Linked DNA regions of Kineococcus endophyticus. The protein of the gene in region 2 interacts with the protein of the main gene of each other region in a pairwise test. Links are inferred from orthologs where the notes say so. Each region holds a gene or a part of one and is shown on either strand. Other genes may lie near its edges. The genes, in order: AB1207_RS05295 and AB1207_RS21030.

Evidence for each region.
Region 1: the proteins of AB1207_RS21030 (region 2) and AB1207_RS05295 interact in binary tests that used the Escherichia coli proteins (3 or more experiments, as listed by UniProt). The link is inferred for Kineococcus endophyticus from one-to-one orthologs.

The regions. Positions count from the first base shown.
Region 1 is NZ_JBFNQN010000003.1:225,464-232,817, forward strand. Bases 4,273-7,175 are described here. They hold AB1207_RS05295 (hotdog fold thioesterase), read right to left. Parts: upstream 5,984-7,175; coding sequence 5,561-5,983; downstream 4,273-5,560. Other genes in these bases: AB1207_RS05285 (GntR family transcriptional regulator), read left to right, coding at 4,273-4,462; AB1207_RS05290 (DUF5808 domain-containing protein), read left to right, coding at 4,459-5,556; menD (2-succinyl-5-enolpyruvyl-6-hydroxy-3-cyclohexene-1-carboxylic-acid synthase), read left to right, coding at 6,025-7,175. Outside these bases: AB1207_RS05260 (1,4-dihydroxy-2-naphthoyl-CoA synthase), read right to left, coding at 1-67; AB1207_RS05265 (o-succinylbenzoate synthase), read left to right, coding at 131-1,180; AB1207_RS05270 (response regulator), read left to right, coding at 1,194-1,856; AB1207_RS05275 (phosphatidylglycerol lysyltransferase domain-containing protein), read left to right, coding at 2,059-3,801; AB1207_RS05280 (hypothetical protein), read left to right, coding at 3,798-3,983; more of AB1207_RS05285, read left to right, coding at 4,046-4,272; more of menD, read left to right, coding at 7,176-7,354. UniProt on the Escherichia coli protein: Required for optimal enterobactin synthesis. Acts as a proofreading enzyme that prevents EntB misacylation by hydrolyzing the thioester bound existing between EntB and wrongly charged molecules.
Region 2 is NZ_JBFNQN010000016.1:98,956-106,302, reverse strand. What follows is about bases 3,137-6,032. They hold AB1207_RS21030 (isochorismatase family protein), read left to right. Parts: upstream 3,137-4,210; coding sequence 4,211-4,855; downstream 4,856-6,032. Other genes in these bases: AB1207_RS21025 (isochorismate synthase), read left to right, coding at 5,015-6,032; AB1207_RS21035 (SDR family NAD(P)-dependent oxidoreductase), read left to right, coding at 3,414-4,178; AB1207_RS21040 (4'-phosphopantetheinyl transferase family protein), read right to left, coding at 3,137-3,390. In the rest of the region: AB1207_RS21055 (hypothetical protein), read left to right, coding at 50-466; AB1207_RS21050 (helix-turn-helix transcriptional regulator), read right to left, coding at 473-1,345; AB1207_RS21045 (aldo/keto reductase), read left to right, coding at 1,485-2,495; more of AB1207_RS21040, read right to left, coding at 2,659-3,136; more of AB1207_RS21025, read left to right, coding at 6,033-6,184; AB1207_RS21020 (SidA/IucD/PvdA family monooxygenase), read left to right, coding at 6,181-7,347. UniProt on the Escherichia coli protein: Involved in the biosynthesis of the siderophore enterobactin (enterochelin), which is a macrocyclic trimeric lactone of N-(2,3-dihydroxybenzoyl)-serine.

The DNA.
Region 1 (7,354 bases), on a different replicon or contig from region 2:
CGAACCCGGCCACCTCCGCCCACGCCGACGGGTCGAAGGTCTCGCTCACACCGGGAAGGGCCGACACGCTCCGAGCCTAGGACCCGGACCCGGCGGCACCCGTGCCGGTCCGCGCGCCATGCTGGGGCCCGTGCCCGACGCCCTGCCGGAGGTCCCGCCCCTCGAGCTCCCCGCCCTGGGGGAGCTGCTCGAGCGCGCCCACGTCGTCCGGCTCCCGCTGCACCGCCGTTTCCGCGGGATCCTCGAGCGCGAGGCCGTGCTGGTCGAGGGACCGGCCGGCTGGGGGGAGTTCGCGCCCTTCCTGGAGTACGGGCCGCAGGAGGCGTCGCGCTGGCTGGAGGCGGCGGTCGAGGCCGCTTGGCACGGCTTCCCCGCCCCGCGGCGCGACCGCGTCGAGGTCAACGCCACCGTCCCGGCCGTCCCGGCCCACGACGTCCCGGCCGTCCTCGCCGCCTTCCCCGGTTGCCGCACCGCGAAGGTGAAGGTCGCCGAGGCGGGGGCGGACTTCGCCACCCGGCTGCGCGAGGACGTCGCCCGCGTCGCCGCCGTCCGCGACGTCCTCGGCCCGACGGGCCGGGTCCGCGTGGACGCGAACGCGGGCTGGAGCGTGGACGAGGCCGAGCGTGCGCTCGGCGAGCTCGCGGTCGTCGGCCTGGAGTACGCCGAGCAGCCGTGCGCGACGCTGGAGGAGATGGCGCTGCTGCGCCGCCGCCTGGCCGCCGCCGGCACGGCCGTGCCCCTCGCCGCCGACGAGAGCGTCCGCAAGGCCGAGGACCCGTTGCGCGTCGCCGGGCTCGAGGCCGCGGACGTCGTCGTGGTGAAGGTCGCACCCCTGCGCGGGGTGCGGCCGGCGCTCGCGGTCGCGCAGGCGTGCGGGCTGCCCGTCGTCGTCTCCTCCGCGCTCGACACGAGCGTGGGCATCGCAGCCGGGACGGCCCTCGCCGCGGCGCTGCCGGAACTGCCGTTCGCGTGCGGCCTGGGGACGGCGGCCCTGCTGGCGGCCGACGTCACCGCCGCCCCGCTCCTGCCCGTGGACGGTGCTCTCCCGGTCGGTGCCGTCGCGGCGGATCCCGAGCTCCTGCACCGCTTCCGGGCCCCGGCGGACCGCATCGAGCACTGGCGGGACCGGGTGCGCGCGGCGCACGCCGTCCTGACGTCGGCGTCGGCGGCGGGCCGCTGACGTGGAGACGCCGGTGCCGGGGCCGGTGCGCGAGGTCCGCGTCGTGGTCGTCGACGACGAGTCCCTCGTCCGCTCGGGGCTGTCGATGATCCTGCAGGCCGAGGGCGACGTCCGCGTCGTCGGTGCCTGCTCCGGCGAGGACGCCGTGGCGCTCGTGGCCCGCGAGCGGCCCGACGTCGTGCTCCTCGACATCCGCATGCCCGTCGTGGACGGCCTGACGGTGCTGGCCGAGGTGCTGCGCGGCCCCGCGCCGCCCGCCGTGGCGATGCTGACGACCTTCGACAGCGACCAGCAGGTCGCGCAGGCCATGCGGGCCGGCGCCTCGGGGTTCCTGCTCAAGGACACCGACCCCTTCGGTCTCCTGCAGGCCGTGCGCACGCTCGCCGCGGGGGGCGTGGTGCTCTCGCCGCGGGCGGCGCGCACCCTGCTCAGCGAGCACGCGGAGACGAGCGGGGTGACCGCCGAGACGCTGCGCCGCCTGGCGACGCTGACCGCGCGGGAGCGCGACGTCCTGGGCCTGCTCGCCCAGGGCCTGTCCAACGCCGACATCGGCGCCGCGCTCGACCTCGGGGTCGGCACGGTCAAGGACCACGTCAGCTCCATCCTCGGCAAGCTCGCCGTCCGCAGCCGGATGCAGGCCGCGCTCGTCGCCCGGCAGGTCCCGCCGCCCGCGTGAGGGGCCCCGCCGGCACGGACCGGGACCGCGGTGGTGCACGACCGTCGTCCCGCGGGTGGAGGCACCCCCGCCATCGGAGGGGGGTGCGGGTCGCGGTGATCCCTTCCCCAGGCTGACGCGCCGCCACCCCCCTCTCGGGCACCGTTGAGGGGAACGGTCCGGGGTCCGGGCCGTCGGGGGACGTTCGGGGGAAGGCGGAGTCGTGAGCACGGACGTGCGCAGCGAGGTGCAGGTCGTGGAGCAGGGGCGCTCGGGGGACGCGCCGGAGGGTCGCTGGGTGGGCCGGGCGCGGTCGGCCGCAGCCCGGGTCGCGACGTGGGTCTTCCTGCTCTCGGGGGTGATGTCGCTGGCCATGGCCGTCCACGCGCCCCTGTCGGACGGCGCCCAGCGCGCGCGCCCGATCGTCGTCGACCTGGTCTTCGCCACGGCCTGGCCCAGCCTGGGGTACGGGACGGTCCTGCTGCTGCTGGCCCGGTCGCTGGGACAGCGCAAGCGGGCCGCCTGGTGGACGGCGGTGGTCGTGTCCGGGCTCAACGCCCTCTTCAACGTCCTGTGGGGCGCCCTCGACGAGGTCACGCTGCCGCTGGGTCTGCTGCTCGTGCAGCTGGCCGTCCTCGCCGTCCTGGCCCTGGCGCGTCCGCGGTTCACCGTGCTCCCGTCCCGGTTGGGGGTGCGCCAGGCCGTCCGCATCGGGGGCGGTGCGTTCGCGGCCTGGCTCGTCGTGGGCACCGTCGTCGTCCTGGCGACGCAGGAACGCGCGGGCGGGTTGTTCGAGCGGGTCTGGTACGCCGCGGCCGGCACGCTCGTCTCGGTCGACAGCTTCGTGATCTTCCCCGACGGGGTGGTCGTCCCGGGGTGGGTGGACGTCGCCCTCAACGCGGCCGGGACGGTCCTCGTCCTGCTCGTCACGTGGTTCCTGTTCCAGCCCGCCGCCGACCCGGCGGCCCTCGGCGCCGACGAGGACCGGCTGCGCCACCTGCTGGCCACCGAGGGCGAGGGTGACGCGCTCGGCTACTTCAACCTGCGCCGCGACAAGACGGCCGTCTTCGCCCCCAACGGGCGGGCCGCGGTCGTGCACCGCGTCGTCGGCGGGGTGAGCGTCGTCAGCGGTGACCCGGTCGGCAACATGACCTCGTGGCCCGCGGCCGTGGAGGCCTGGCGCCGCCAGCTGGCCGCGCACGCGTGGACCCCGGCCGTCGTCGGCACCTCCGAGGCGGGGGCCGCGGTCTACCACCGGGCCGGCCTGCAGGTCCTGGAGGTCGGGGACGAGGCCGTGATCGACACCGCGCAGTTCAGCCTGGAGGGCCGGGCGGTCCGCTCCCTGCGGCAGGCCGTCAACCGCGCCCGCCGCGGCGGGACGGAGGTCACCATCCGCCGCCAGGTGGACGTGCCGGCCAGCGAGCTCGAGGAGATCGCCGCCTGCGCGGCGACGTGGCGCGAGGGGCGCGAACGCGGCTTCTCGATGGCGTTGGGGCGCCTGGGCGACGCGGCGGATCCGCAGCTGCTCGTCGCGACCGCGCGGGCGGCCGGAGGGGAGCTGCTCGCGGTCCTGACGTTCGTCCCGTGGGGCGAGCACGGGGTCTCCCTGGACCTCATGCGCCGCCGGCCCGAGGCCCCGAACGGCACCGTCGAGCTCGTCGTCACCGACGTCGTCGCCTTCGCCCGCGAGCACGCGCTCGCGCGCATCTCGCTGAACTTCGCGGTGTTCCGGTCGGTCTTCGACCGCGGTTCGCGGTTGGGAGCGGGTCCCGTCCTGCGCCTGTGGTACCGGGTGCTCGTGGTGTTCTCCCGCGCCTGGCAGCTCGAGCAGCTGTACCGCAGCAACGCCAAGTACCAGCCGCGCTGGGTGCCGCGGTTCGTCTGCTTCGAGCGCACGGCCGACCTGCCGCGCATCGGGTTCGCCGTCGCGCGCGTCGAGCAGTTCCTGCCCGGGCGCCGGTCGTGACCGTCCTGTGGGCGCGGGCGCGCCCGCGGCTGCACGCCGTGCTGGCCGCCCTGGCCGCGGCCTTCGTCGTGGGCGGGGTGGCGCTGGCGGTGTCGCTGCGCCCGTCGGTCGCCGTCGTGGCCGCCGACGTCGCCTTCGTCGGGGTGCTCATGCTCGTGGCGGCCCACCCCCGACGGGACTGACCCCTCGCCCATCTGTCCCACCTGTACTACTGTTGGTGGGACAGATGGGAGGTGGCGACGTGGTGGGTACCCCGTTGATCGACCTGGACCCGACGTCCGAGGTCCCGATCTACCAGCAGATCCGCGACCGCGTCGTCGAGGCCATCGCCGCCGGCACCCTCCCCGTCGGGTCGGCCCTGCCGTCGGTGCGGGCGCTGGCCGGCGGGTTCGGCATCAACACGGCCACCGTCGCCAAGGCCTACGAGCGCCTGCGCGGCGAGGGCTTCCTGCGGACGACGAGCAAGTCCGGCTCCGTCGTCGCCCGCGGCCCGGGGGACCCGCCCTCGCCACCGCACGTCGTGGACGACTGGCGCGCCCGGGTGCACACCCTCCTCGCCGAGGGGCACGCCCACGGCGTCCCCGACGTCGTCGCCGTCTGCCGCGAGGTGCTGGCCGGCCTCGCCCCCGCCACCCGCGAGCCCGCCGAGGAGACCTCGTGAACCACGTCGGCACCACCGCGATCGGCGTCGGCGCCTGCCTGCTCGTCGGGCTGACGCTGCTCCTCCTCCCGTCGCTGTCCGCCCGCACCCTGCCCCTCGGGGTCTCCGTCCCGCGCGAGCGCGCCGACGCCCCCGTCGTCCGGCACGCCGTCCGGACCTACCGGACCGCCGTGGCCGTCCTGACGGTGGTCGCCGCGCTCGTCGCCGCGCTCGTGAGGTCCCCCGAGGGCGTCCTGCCCGTCACGTACGGGCTCCTGGCCCTGGGGTGCGCTGCCTTCGTGCTGTGCCGCAGGCCGATCCGGGCGGCCAAGACGTCCGAGGGGTGGTTCCGGGAGGTGCCGGTCCGCCTCACCGCGCCCTTGGGCGACGTGCCCCGCCCGCCGGTCGCCGTGCACTGGTACGTGCTGGCCGCCGCCCTCGTCCTGGCGACGGCGGCGTTCGGCTGGACCCGCTACGACACCCTGCCGGACCCCTTCCCGACGCACTGGGACGGCGACGGCCGGCCCGACGCGTTCGCGGCCCGCTCCGTCTGGAGCGCGTTCGGCCCGCTGCTCGTGGCCGTCGGTCTGACGGTCCTGCTCGCCGCCCTCGCCTCCCTCGTGCGCCGGACCCCGCTGCGTCCGCGCGCAGGGGACGCCGACCCCCTCGCCCGGCCGCTGGCGACCGAGCGCGCCGCCCAGTCGCTGCTGGGGGTCGTCGCCCTGCTCGGCGCGGGGCTGGTCTGCGCGGTGCTCCTCGACGGGTGGCTGCACCCCGAGCGCCTGCGCTGGGCGGGGTTCACGCTCGTCGTCTTCGGGGCCGCGCTCGCGGTCACCGTCCTCGTCACCGTCCTCGTCACCGCCGTCCGCAGCCGGGCGCAGGGCCCGGCGCCGGAAGCCGGTGCGGCGCAGGCCCCCGACGACGACCGCCTGTGGCGCGGCGGCCTGCTCTACGTCAACCGGGAGGACCCCGCCCTGCTGGTCCCCAAGCGCGTCGGGGTCGGCTGGACGCTCAACGTCGGGCACCCGGTCGGGCGCGCCCTGGCGATCGGGCTGCTCGTCCTCGTCGGGGCCGGTCTCGCCCTCGCCGTCGTGGGGACCACGCTCGGCTCGTGAGCGGTCAGGACGGCTGCGCGGCCCGCACGTAGTTCGTGATGCGGGCCGTGCACAACCGCCGGCCCTCCTCGTCGGAGATGACGACCTCGTGGCTGCAGAGCGTGCGACCCAGCGAGATCGCCGTCGCGACCCCCGTCACCAGGCCGGAGCGGACCGAGCGGTGGTGCGTGGCGTTGATGTCCGTGCCGAGCGCGAGCCCGCCGGGCCACACGTGCAGGTAGGCGCCGACCGAGCCCAGCGTCTCGGCCAGGGCGCAGCTCGCACCGCCGTGCAGGAACCCCGCGACCTGGGTGTTGCCCTCGACGGGCATCGTCGCGACGAGGCGCTCCGGGCTCATCTCCAGGAAGCGGATCCCGAGACGGTCCACGAGGGTGTCCGCGGCGAAGGTGGCGAGGATCTCGTCGATGGACGGCGCTGTTCCGGTCACCGCGGCAGGCTGCCACACGCTCGCAGGCGCACCATGGAGGGGTGAACCCCTCGACCGCCTTCGCGACGGTCCTCGTCGACGCCCTGGTCCGGCTCGGCCTGCGACACCTCGTCCTGAGCCCCGGGTCGCGCAGCGCGCCCCTGGCCTACGCGGCCGCCCGCGCCGCCGACGAGGGCCGGCTGCGGCTGCACGTGCGCATCGACGAGCGCAGCGCCGGGTTCCTCGCCCTCGGCCTGGCCCGCGCGGGGGAGCTCGTGGCGGTCGTCACGACGAGCGGCACCGCCGTCGCCAACCTGCACCCCGCCGTCCTGGAGGCCCACCACGCCGGCGTGCCGCTCGTCGTGCTGTCGGCGGACCGCCCGCACGAGCTGCGCGGGTCCGGGGCCAGCCAGACCGCGGACGCGCAGGCGCGCATGTTCCTGCCCTCGGTGCGCTACAGCGCCGACCTGCCCGCCCCGGTCGACCCGGCCGCGCAGGCCCCGGCGTGGCGCTCGGTCGTGTCCCGCGCGGTCGCCGCGGCCCGGGGGCTGCGCGGTGACGGGCCGGGTCCGGTGCACCTCGACGTGGGCTTCTCCGACCCGCTGACCCCCTCGCCCGACGTCCTGCCGGTCTCCACGACGGGGCTGACGGTCGTCGCCGAACCCGCTGCGCCGCAGCCGGTCGTGCTGGAGCGCGGCCCCAGGACCCTCGTCCTGGCCGGTGACGCCCCCGACCCCGCGACGGGCCGGGCCGCGCGCGAGCTGGCCGAGCACGCGGGCTGGCCGCTGCTGGCCGAACCCAGCTCGGGCGCCCGCGGCGGCGAGCGGGCCGTCGGGCCCTACCGCCTGCTGCTGGACGCCGACGACGGCCAGGGCCGCCTCGGGGACGTCGAGCGGGTCGTCCTCTTCGGCCACCCCACGCTGTCGCGGCCCGTGACCCGGCTGCTGGCGCGCGACGACGTCGAGCTCGTCGTCGTCAGCCCGGACGGCACCTGGCCCGACGCCGGGTTCCGCGCCGCCCGGGTCGTCCCGGCCGCCACCGTCACGAGGCGTCCGGAGGCCGGCGAGCAGGAGTTCGCCGCCCGCTGGGACCGCGCCGCGAAGCTGGCGGCCGACGCGGTGGACGCCGTCGTCGACGACGAGAGCGCGCTGGCGGGCCCCTGGGCGGCCCGCGAGGTCGTGCGCGCCTGCGCGGCCGACGGTTCGGTGCTCGTCGTGGCGGCCAGCAACGCCGTCCGCGACGTCGACCTCGCCGGCCACCCCCGCGGGGTCCGCACCGTCTCCAACCGCGGGCTCGCCGGCATCGACGGGACGCTGGCCACGGCCGAGGGCGTCGCGACGGTCCTCGGGCCCACCCGGCTGCTCGTCGGCGACCTCGCCTTCCTGCACGACG
Region 2 (7,347 bases):
GCCCCGGTCAGCAGACCGGGGCCTTCGTCGTTCCCGGGACACTCCTCGGGTGGCTCCTCCCCGACGTCCCTCCGGTCCCTGGCTCGCGCTCGCGGTGCTCGTGCCGCTGCTGGCCATCGGCGGCCTCACCGTCGCCATCCACGCCGAACCCGCGCGGGGGGCGCAGGACCCGACGGAGTTGGCCGGGTCCGTGCAGGCGGCGCTGCGCGCCGAGGACCCCGCTCGCCTCGCCCTCCTGCTGGACGAGGAGGTCGTCGCCGACCCGCGGGCTGCGGCGCAGGCGGAGCTGCGACGGGTGACGGAGCTGGTGCCCGACCTCTCGGGGACGGTCGTCGTCCGGGACGGTGCGGACCTCGTCGTGCGGTTCGCCGGTGCTGGGGGCGGCGACGAGCGCGCCGCGCCACGGCGTCTCGTCGTCGCCGAGGTCGACAACCGCTGGTACGTCGTCCCCACGCTCCTCGGGTGAGCCCGCTCAGGACTCCGTCTCGACCGCGGCGGGTGAGGCGTCCCAGCTCGACAGCAGCCGCAGCCCGTCGTGGGACGCGGACCCGGGTTCGGCGCTGAAGACCAGCAGGGTCAGGCCCGGGTCGGCCGCGGGCTGCAACGACTCGTAGGCCAGTTCCAGGTCCCCGACGACGGGGTGGTGGTAGTGCTTGGCGCCCGTCGAGTGCAGCCGGACGTCGTGCGCCGCCCAGCGGGTGCGGAACTCCTCGCTGCGCGTGGACAGTTCCCCGACGAGGTCGCTCAGCCCCTTGTCGAAGGGGTCGCGTCCGGCCTCTGTGCGCAGGATCGCGACGGTCTCGTCCGCCGCCCGCGACCAGTCGGCCCAGAAGTCGCGGGCACGGTCGTCGAGGAAGGTGAACCGCGCGGTGTTGGGTTCCTGTCCCGTCGCACGGGGCGTGGCGAAGACCGGCGCGTACAGCGCGCGGGCCATCCGGTTGAACACCAGCAGGTCGAGACGGCCGTTGCGCACGTAGGCGGGCAGGTCCCCGAGCCCGTCGACGACGCGCCGCAACCCCGCCCGCACCCCCTGCGGAGCAGGACGGCGCCGGGTCCGGGCCGCGGGGCCCGCCGCCCGCGCCAGGTCCTGCAGGTGCGCGCGCTCGGCCTCGTCGAGCTGCAGCGCCGTGCCGAGGGCGTGCAGCACGCTCTCGGAGACGCCGCCGAGGTTGCCGCGTTCGAGGTGGGCGTAGTACTCCGCACTGACCCCGGCCAGGCCGGCCACCTCGCCGCGGCGCAGACCGGGCACGCGCCGGGTGCCGTGGACGACGAGTCCCGCCCGTTCCGGCGTGATCTTCGCGCGGCGGGTGGTGAGGAAGGTGCGGATCTCGTCCCGGTTGTCCACCCCACCGATCGTAGGTCGCCGGGCCACCCGTCCGCGGACCGCAGAGGTGGTCTGCCGTCACACCCTTCGCCAGAGACTGTCGCGCCCTCCCCCGTGCGGGTTGACTGCTGTCGACCGCAGCAGAACCAGAGGAGACACCATGACGACGCGGAGCACGACGATGCGGACCCTGGGCACCGTCGACGGCGGGTTGACCGTCTCGGCCCTCGGCCTGGGCTGCATGGGGATGAGCCAGAGCTACGGCCCGAACCCCGGGGACCGGCAGGAGATGGTCGGTGTCCTGCGGGGCGCCGTCGAACGGGGCGTGACGTTGTTCGACACGGCCGAGGTGTACGGCCCGTACGACAACGAGGAACTCGTGGGGGAGGCGCTGGAACCCCTGCGGGACCGGGTCGTCCTCGCGACCAAGTTCGGTTGGGACATCCAGGACGGGAAGTCCGTCGGGACCGACAGCCGGCCGGAGCAGATCCGCCGCGTCGCCGACGCCTCGCTCACGCGGCTGAGGACCGACCGGATCGACCTCTTCTACCAGCACCGCGTCGACCCGGACGTGCCGATCGAGGAGGTCGCCGGGGCCGTCGCCGAACTCGTCGCCGCGGGCAAGGTCCTGCACTTCGGGTTGTCCGAGGCGGGCGCCGGGACCATCCGACGCGCGCACGCCGTCCACCCCGTCACGGCGCTGCAGAGCGAGTACTCGTTGTGGACCCGGGAGATCGAAGCCGAAGTGCTGCCCGTCCTCGACGAACTGGGGATCTCCCTCGTGCCGTTCAGCCCGCTCGGCAAGGGTTTCCTCACGGGAGCAGTCGACACCTCGACCGAGTTCGCCGCCGACGACATCCGCACGCGCATCCCCCGCTTCACCGAGGAGAACCGCGCCGCGAACCAGGCGCTCGTCGACCTGGTGAGCCGCGTCGCGGGAACCCTCGGTGGGACACCCGCGCAGGTGGCGCTCGCGTGGTTGCTCGCTCAGCGGCCCGACATCGTCCCGATCCCCGGGACCCGCCGGCTGTCGCGCCTGGAGGAGAACCTCGGAGCCGTCGAGCTGCACCTCGGTGCGGACGACCTCGCGGAACTGTCCGCGGCGGCCGAACAGCTCGGGGTGGCGGGGGAGCGCTACAACGCGGCGATGCAGGCGATGACGGGGCTGTGATCTAGTTGTCTGACCGGGAAGTTCGTGCCCCCCCTTCGCGCCCTGAGCACGCACCTCGCTGCGTTGCGGTCGCTCGAGATGACGCTGCCAGCCCGTCGCTCCCACGCCTTGCGATGCACGCACTCAGGACGCGCCTGTGGTCACGAACTTCCCGGTCAGACCACTAGCCGCCGGTGTCCTCGACCGGGCGGGCGAGGACACCGGCGGCGTCGCGCTGGGCGGCGACCGCCCCGACGTACCCGGGCGGAAGTCCCTGCAACCCCACGACGACGAGGTCCGGGGGGAGTTCGGCGGACAGGGGACCCCGCGCGTGCGGCGTCCCGTCGGCGGGAACCTCGACGGCGGTGGGCTCGACGGCCAGCCCGAGCCCTGTCCACTTCAGGACGGCTTCCTTCCGCGTCCAGCACCGGGCCCGCCACCGCGCACGGTCGGCGGACGGGACGCGGTCGAGGGCGTCGCGCTCCCGGGGGGCGAGGGCGACGGCGTCGAAACCGGGGAACGCGGTGTGCGCGACGAGGTCCACGTCGATCCCGACCGGCCCCACCGTCGAGGCAGCCACGACGACGACGTCCCCGGCGTGCGAGGCGGACAGTCCGATGCCGGCGGCCGGACCCCGCCGGACGACGGGGCGGCCGTGGTCGCCGTCGGTCCCGCACGTCCGGCAGGCCCGCGTGACGTCGACCTCCCCGGCGTCGACCCCGGCCAGGTGAGCGGCGGCCACCCGCAGGAGGTGCGCCGTCACGAGGGAGCGGTCCCGGTCCTCGCTGCGCCGCAACCGGTCCGCCCGTCGCAGGTCCTCGACGGTGGGGCGGGTGACGGAGGACCGGGCTGGGAGCCGACCGTGCACGAGCAGTGAGACGTTCGTCTCGTCGCTGAGGAGTTGACGGTGGAACACGAGGTGAGGCTAACCTTCCTGCCGTGAGCACAGAACGCGTCGCCGTCGTCACCGGTGCGGCCGGTGGGATCGGTTCCGCGGTCGCCGAGGTGCTCGCACCACGTCACACGGCGCTCCTGCTGCTCGACCGGGACGGTGAGGCCCTCGAGGCTGCCGCAGCCCGGTTCGGCACGCGGGGTGTCCGCGTCCGGACGGCCGTGTGCGACGTCGCCGATCGTGACGCGGTGGACCGGGAGGTCGACCGTGCCGAACGGGAGCTGGGTCCGGTGGAGGAACTCGCCCACGTCGCCGGTGTCCTGCGGGCCGGCGCCGCGACGGGTGACGGCGACCGTGACTGGGACCTGTCGATGGCCGTGAACGCGGGGGGCACCCGGAACGTCTGCCGGGCCGTGGCCCGGCACATGGTCCGACGCCGCCGCGGCGCCATCGTGGCGGTCAGTTCCAACGCCGCCAAGCTCTCCCGGACGGGCATGGCCGCCTACGCCGCGTCCAAGGCGGCCGCCACCCGGTACGTCCTGTGCCTGGGGCTCGAACTGGCCCCGGACGGCGTGCGCTGCAACGTCGTCTCCCCGGGATCCACCGACACCGCCATGCAGCGCGACCTGCCCGGTGGACCGGGCTCCGTCGTGCGCGGCGACCTCGACGCGTTCCGCCTGGGCATCCCGCTCGGCCGGGTCGCCGACCCTCGCGACGTCGCGGAGACGGTGGGTTTCCTGCTGTCCGACGCGGCGCGCCACATCACCCTCACCGACGTCCTCGTGGACGGCGGCGCGTCACTGCGCGACTGACCCGCCGTCCCCGCCTGCCCCGGAGAAACCCTGTGAGCGTCACCGACCTGCCCGCCGTCACCGACTACCCGTTGCCGACCCCGGCCGAACTCCCCGTCGCCCGCGTCCCGTGGGAACTGCGGGCCGACCGTGCCGTGCTGCTGCTGCACGACCTGCAGGACCACTTCCTCGACGTCTACGGTGCGGACTCGAGGCTGCGGGATACGTTGCTGCGCAACGTCTCGCGCATCCGCTCCGCGGCGGCGGCCGCCGGGGTCCCCGTCGTCTACACCGCCCAGCCCGCGGTCCAGGACCCGGGGGACCGCGCGCTGCTCAGCGACTTCTGGGGTGACGGCATCGGTCGCCGTCCGCACCGGGCGGGCATTCCCGACCAGGTGGCGCCGCACGGCGGCGACACCGTGCTGACGAAGTGGCGGTACTCCGCGTTCCAGCGCTCGACCCTCGCCGACGACCTGCGACGGGCGGGTCGCGACCAGCTCGTCGTCACGGGGGTGTACGCCTCCATCGGCTGCCAGGTGAGTGCCTGCGAGGCGTTCATGCGGGACGTGCAGCCGTTCGTCGTCGGGGACGCCGTCGCGGACTTCGACGAGCAGCGGCACCGCTCCGCGCTGGCCTGGATCGCCGGGACGTGCGGAGTCGTCCGCAGCACCGACGACGTGGTCGCCGCGCTGTCCTGAAGCGCGCGGGAACAGGTGCGCCGCGCCTTGACGCCGCCCCCTCGGGTGAGGATAGGCTCACCAAAGTCACGGTGACGGATGCCTGGTCGGCGTCTGACGTGAGAAACCCCTCGAACCGGAGGAACCCGTGCGTCCCACCGAACACAGCGGCGGTCCCGCGTGAGCGCCGGACTGGCCACCACCGCCGCCGCGCCCCGGCCGGCGGTCGGCACGGACGTGCGGTGGGAGGACGCCTCTTTCGCCGTCGCCGCGCCGTCGGGCCTGGTCCACGCGACCGGTGGAACCCCGCTCGACGTCCCGCGCGGTCACGAGGCCGACGTCGTGGCCGCGGTGCGCGAGGCGTTCCGCCGCAACGGGTCTCGTCCGGGGGACGGTTCCCTCGTCTGCGGGGTCGTCCCGTTCGACCCGGACGGCACAGCCGAACTGAGCCTGGTGCGCGACATCGTCCGCCGGCCGTGGGCACCTCCCGCGGCCGGGGCCGGTCGCACCACGCGGGAGGTTCCCGACGACCCCGGGTACCGCGCCGCCGTCGCGGAGGCCCTCCTGCGCATCGGCGCCGGGGACCTCGAGAAGGTCGTCCTGGCGCGCACCCTCGACACCCCGCTCCCGGTGGGTTCCACCGTCGGGGCGTACCTCGACCGGCTCGCGGCGGCGAACCCCCACGGGTGGACGTTCGCGGTCCGGACCGCTGCGGGCCTGCTCACGGGGGCGTCCCCGGAACTCGTCGCCGCGGTCGACGGGAACGGCCTCGTCAGCCACCCGCTCGCAGGTTCCCGGCCGCGACGGGCGGGGGAGACCGGGCCTCCCGCCGACCTCCTGTCCTCGACCAAGGACCACCGCGAGCACGCCCTCGTCGTCGACCACATCGCTGAGCGCCTTGCGCCGCTCACCCACGGCCTCGACGTCCCCGCAGCGCCCGTCCCGACGGCGACGGACACCATGTGGCACCTCGGGACACGCATCACGGGAACGCCGCGCGCGGGAGTGGGTTCCCTCGACGCGGCCCTGCGCATCCACCCCACCCCTGCCGTCAGCGGGGTTCCCGTGGAGGCCGCCCTCGACCTCGTGCGCACCCTCGAACCCGCGCCCCGGGGGAACTACGCCGGTCTCGTCGGCTGGACCGACGCAGCGGGCCACGGGGAGTGGGCGCTCGTCCTGCGCTGCGCCTTGCTCGACACCGGGTCGGGGTCGGCGCGGCTGTGGGCCGGAGCCGGTGTCGTGGCGGGGTCCACCCCGGACGCCGAGCACGCCGAGACCGCCGCGAAGTTCGCCACCGCCCTCGCCGCCCTCACCGGCGACGACCGTCCGACCGAGGGGCCCGCCCAGTGACCGCGTTCCAGGACAGCCCGGGTGTCGTCCCCTACCCGCCCGAGGTCGTCGCGGAGCACCTCGCGGCCGGGACCTGGGGGACCGACCGCATCGAGGACCTCGTCGCCGCGGCCGCCCGGGTGAGTCCGGACGCCACCGCCGTCGTCGACGCCACCGGCCGGACGACGTACGCGGAACTCCTCGAGCGCGTCGGCCGGACCGCCGCGGACCTCGCGGCGGACGGTGTGCGGGAGGGGACCACCGTCGTCCTGCAGCTGCCGGGATCCGTCGACCTCGTCGCCGTGGTGCTGGCCCTGTTCCGCCTCGGTGCGCGGCCCGTCCTGGCGTTGCCCGCCCACCGGGCGCAGGAGATCAGCCACGTCGCGCGCACCGGCCGGGCGACGCACTGGATCGTCGGCGACCTCGACGGTCCCGGCGGCGCCGCCGACCTCACCGACCTCACCGGCCGCGTCCACGCCGCGCTCGGGTCCACCGGTCTCCGGGTCCTGCACCGCCCCGCGGGAACCGTGCCCCGGTCGGAGCAACCCCACCCCGTCCGTCCGGACGCGGACGCCGGGGAACTCGCGTTCTTCCAGCTGTCCGGCGGCACCACCGGACCGGCCAAGCTCATCCCGCGCGCCCACCGCGAGTACGCGTACTCCTTCCTGCGCAGCAACGAGTTGTGCGCCGTGGACACCGCCACCGTGATGCTCGTCCCGCTGCCGGCCACCCACAACTTCCCGCTGAGTTCCCCCGGGTGGTTCGGGGTCCTCGCCGCCGGGGGCAGCGTCGTCTTCCCGCCCAGCAGCGACGCCGCCACGGTCCTCGCGGCGGTCACCGAGCACCGGGTCACCCACGTCGTCGCCGTGCCCCCGCTCGTCCAGCTCTGGCTCGACAGCCCCGACCTCGCCACGGCGGACACGTCGTCGCTGCGGCGCGTGCTCGTGGGCGGGGCGCGCCTGTCGCCCGCCGTGGCCCGTCGCGTCCTCGACGACCTCGGTCCGCTGCAGCAGGTCTACGGCATGGCCGAGGGGCTGGTCTGCTACACCTCGCCGGACGACCCGGTGGACCTGCTCGTCGAGAGCCAGGGCCGGCCGATGTCCGCCCTCGACGAGGTCCGCGTCGTCGACGCCACCGGGGCCGAGGTCCCGGCGGGGGAGACCGGGGAACTCCTCGTCCGCGGG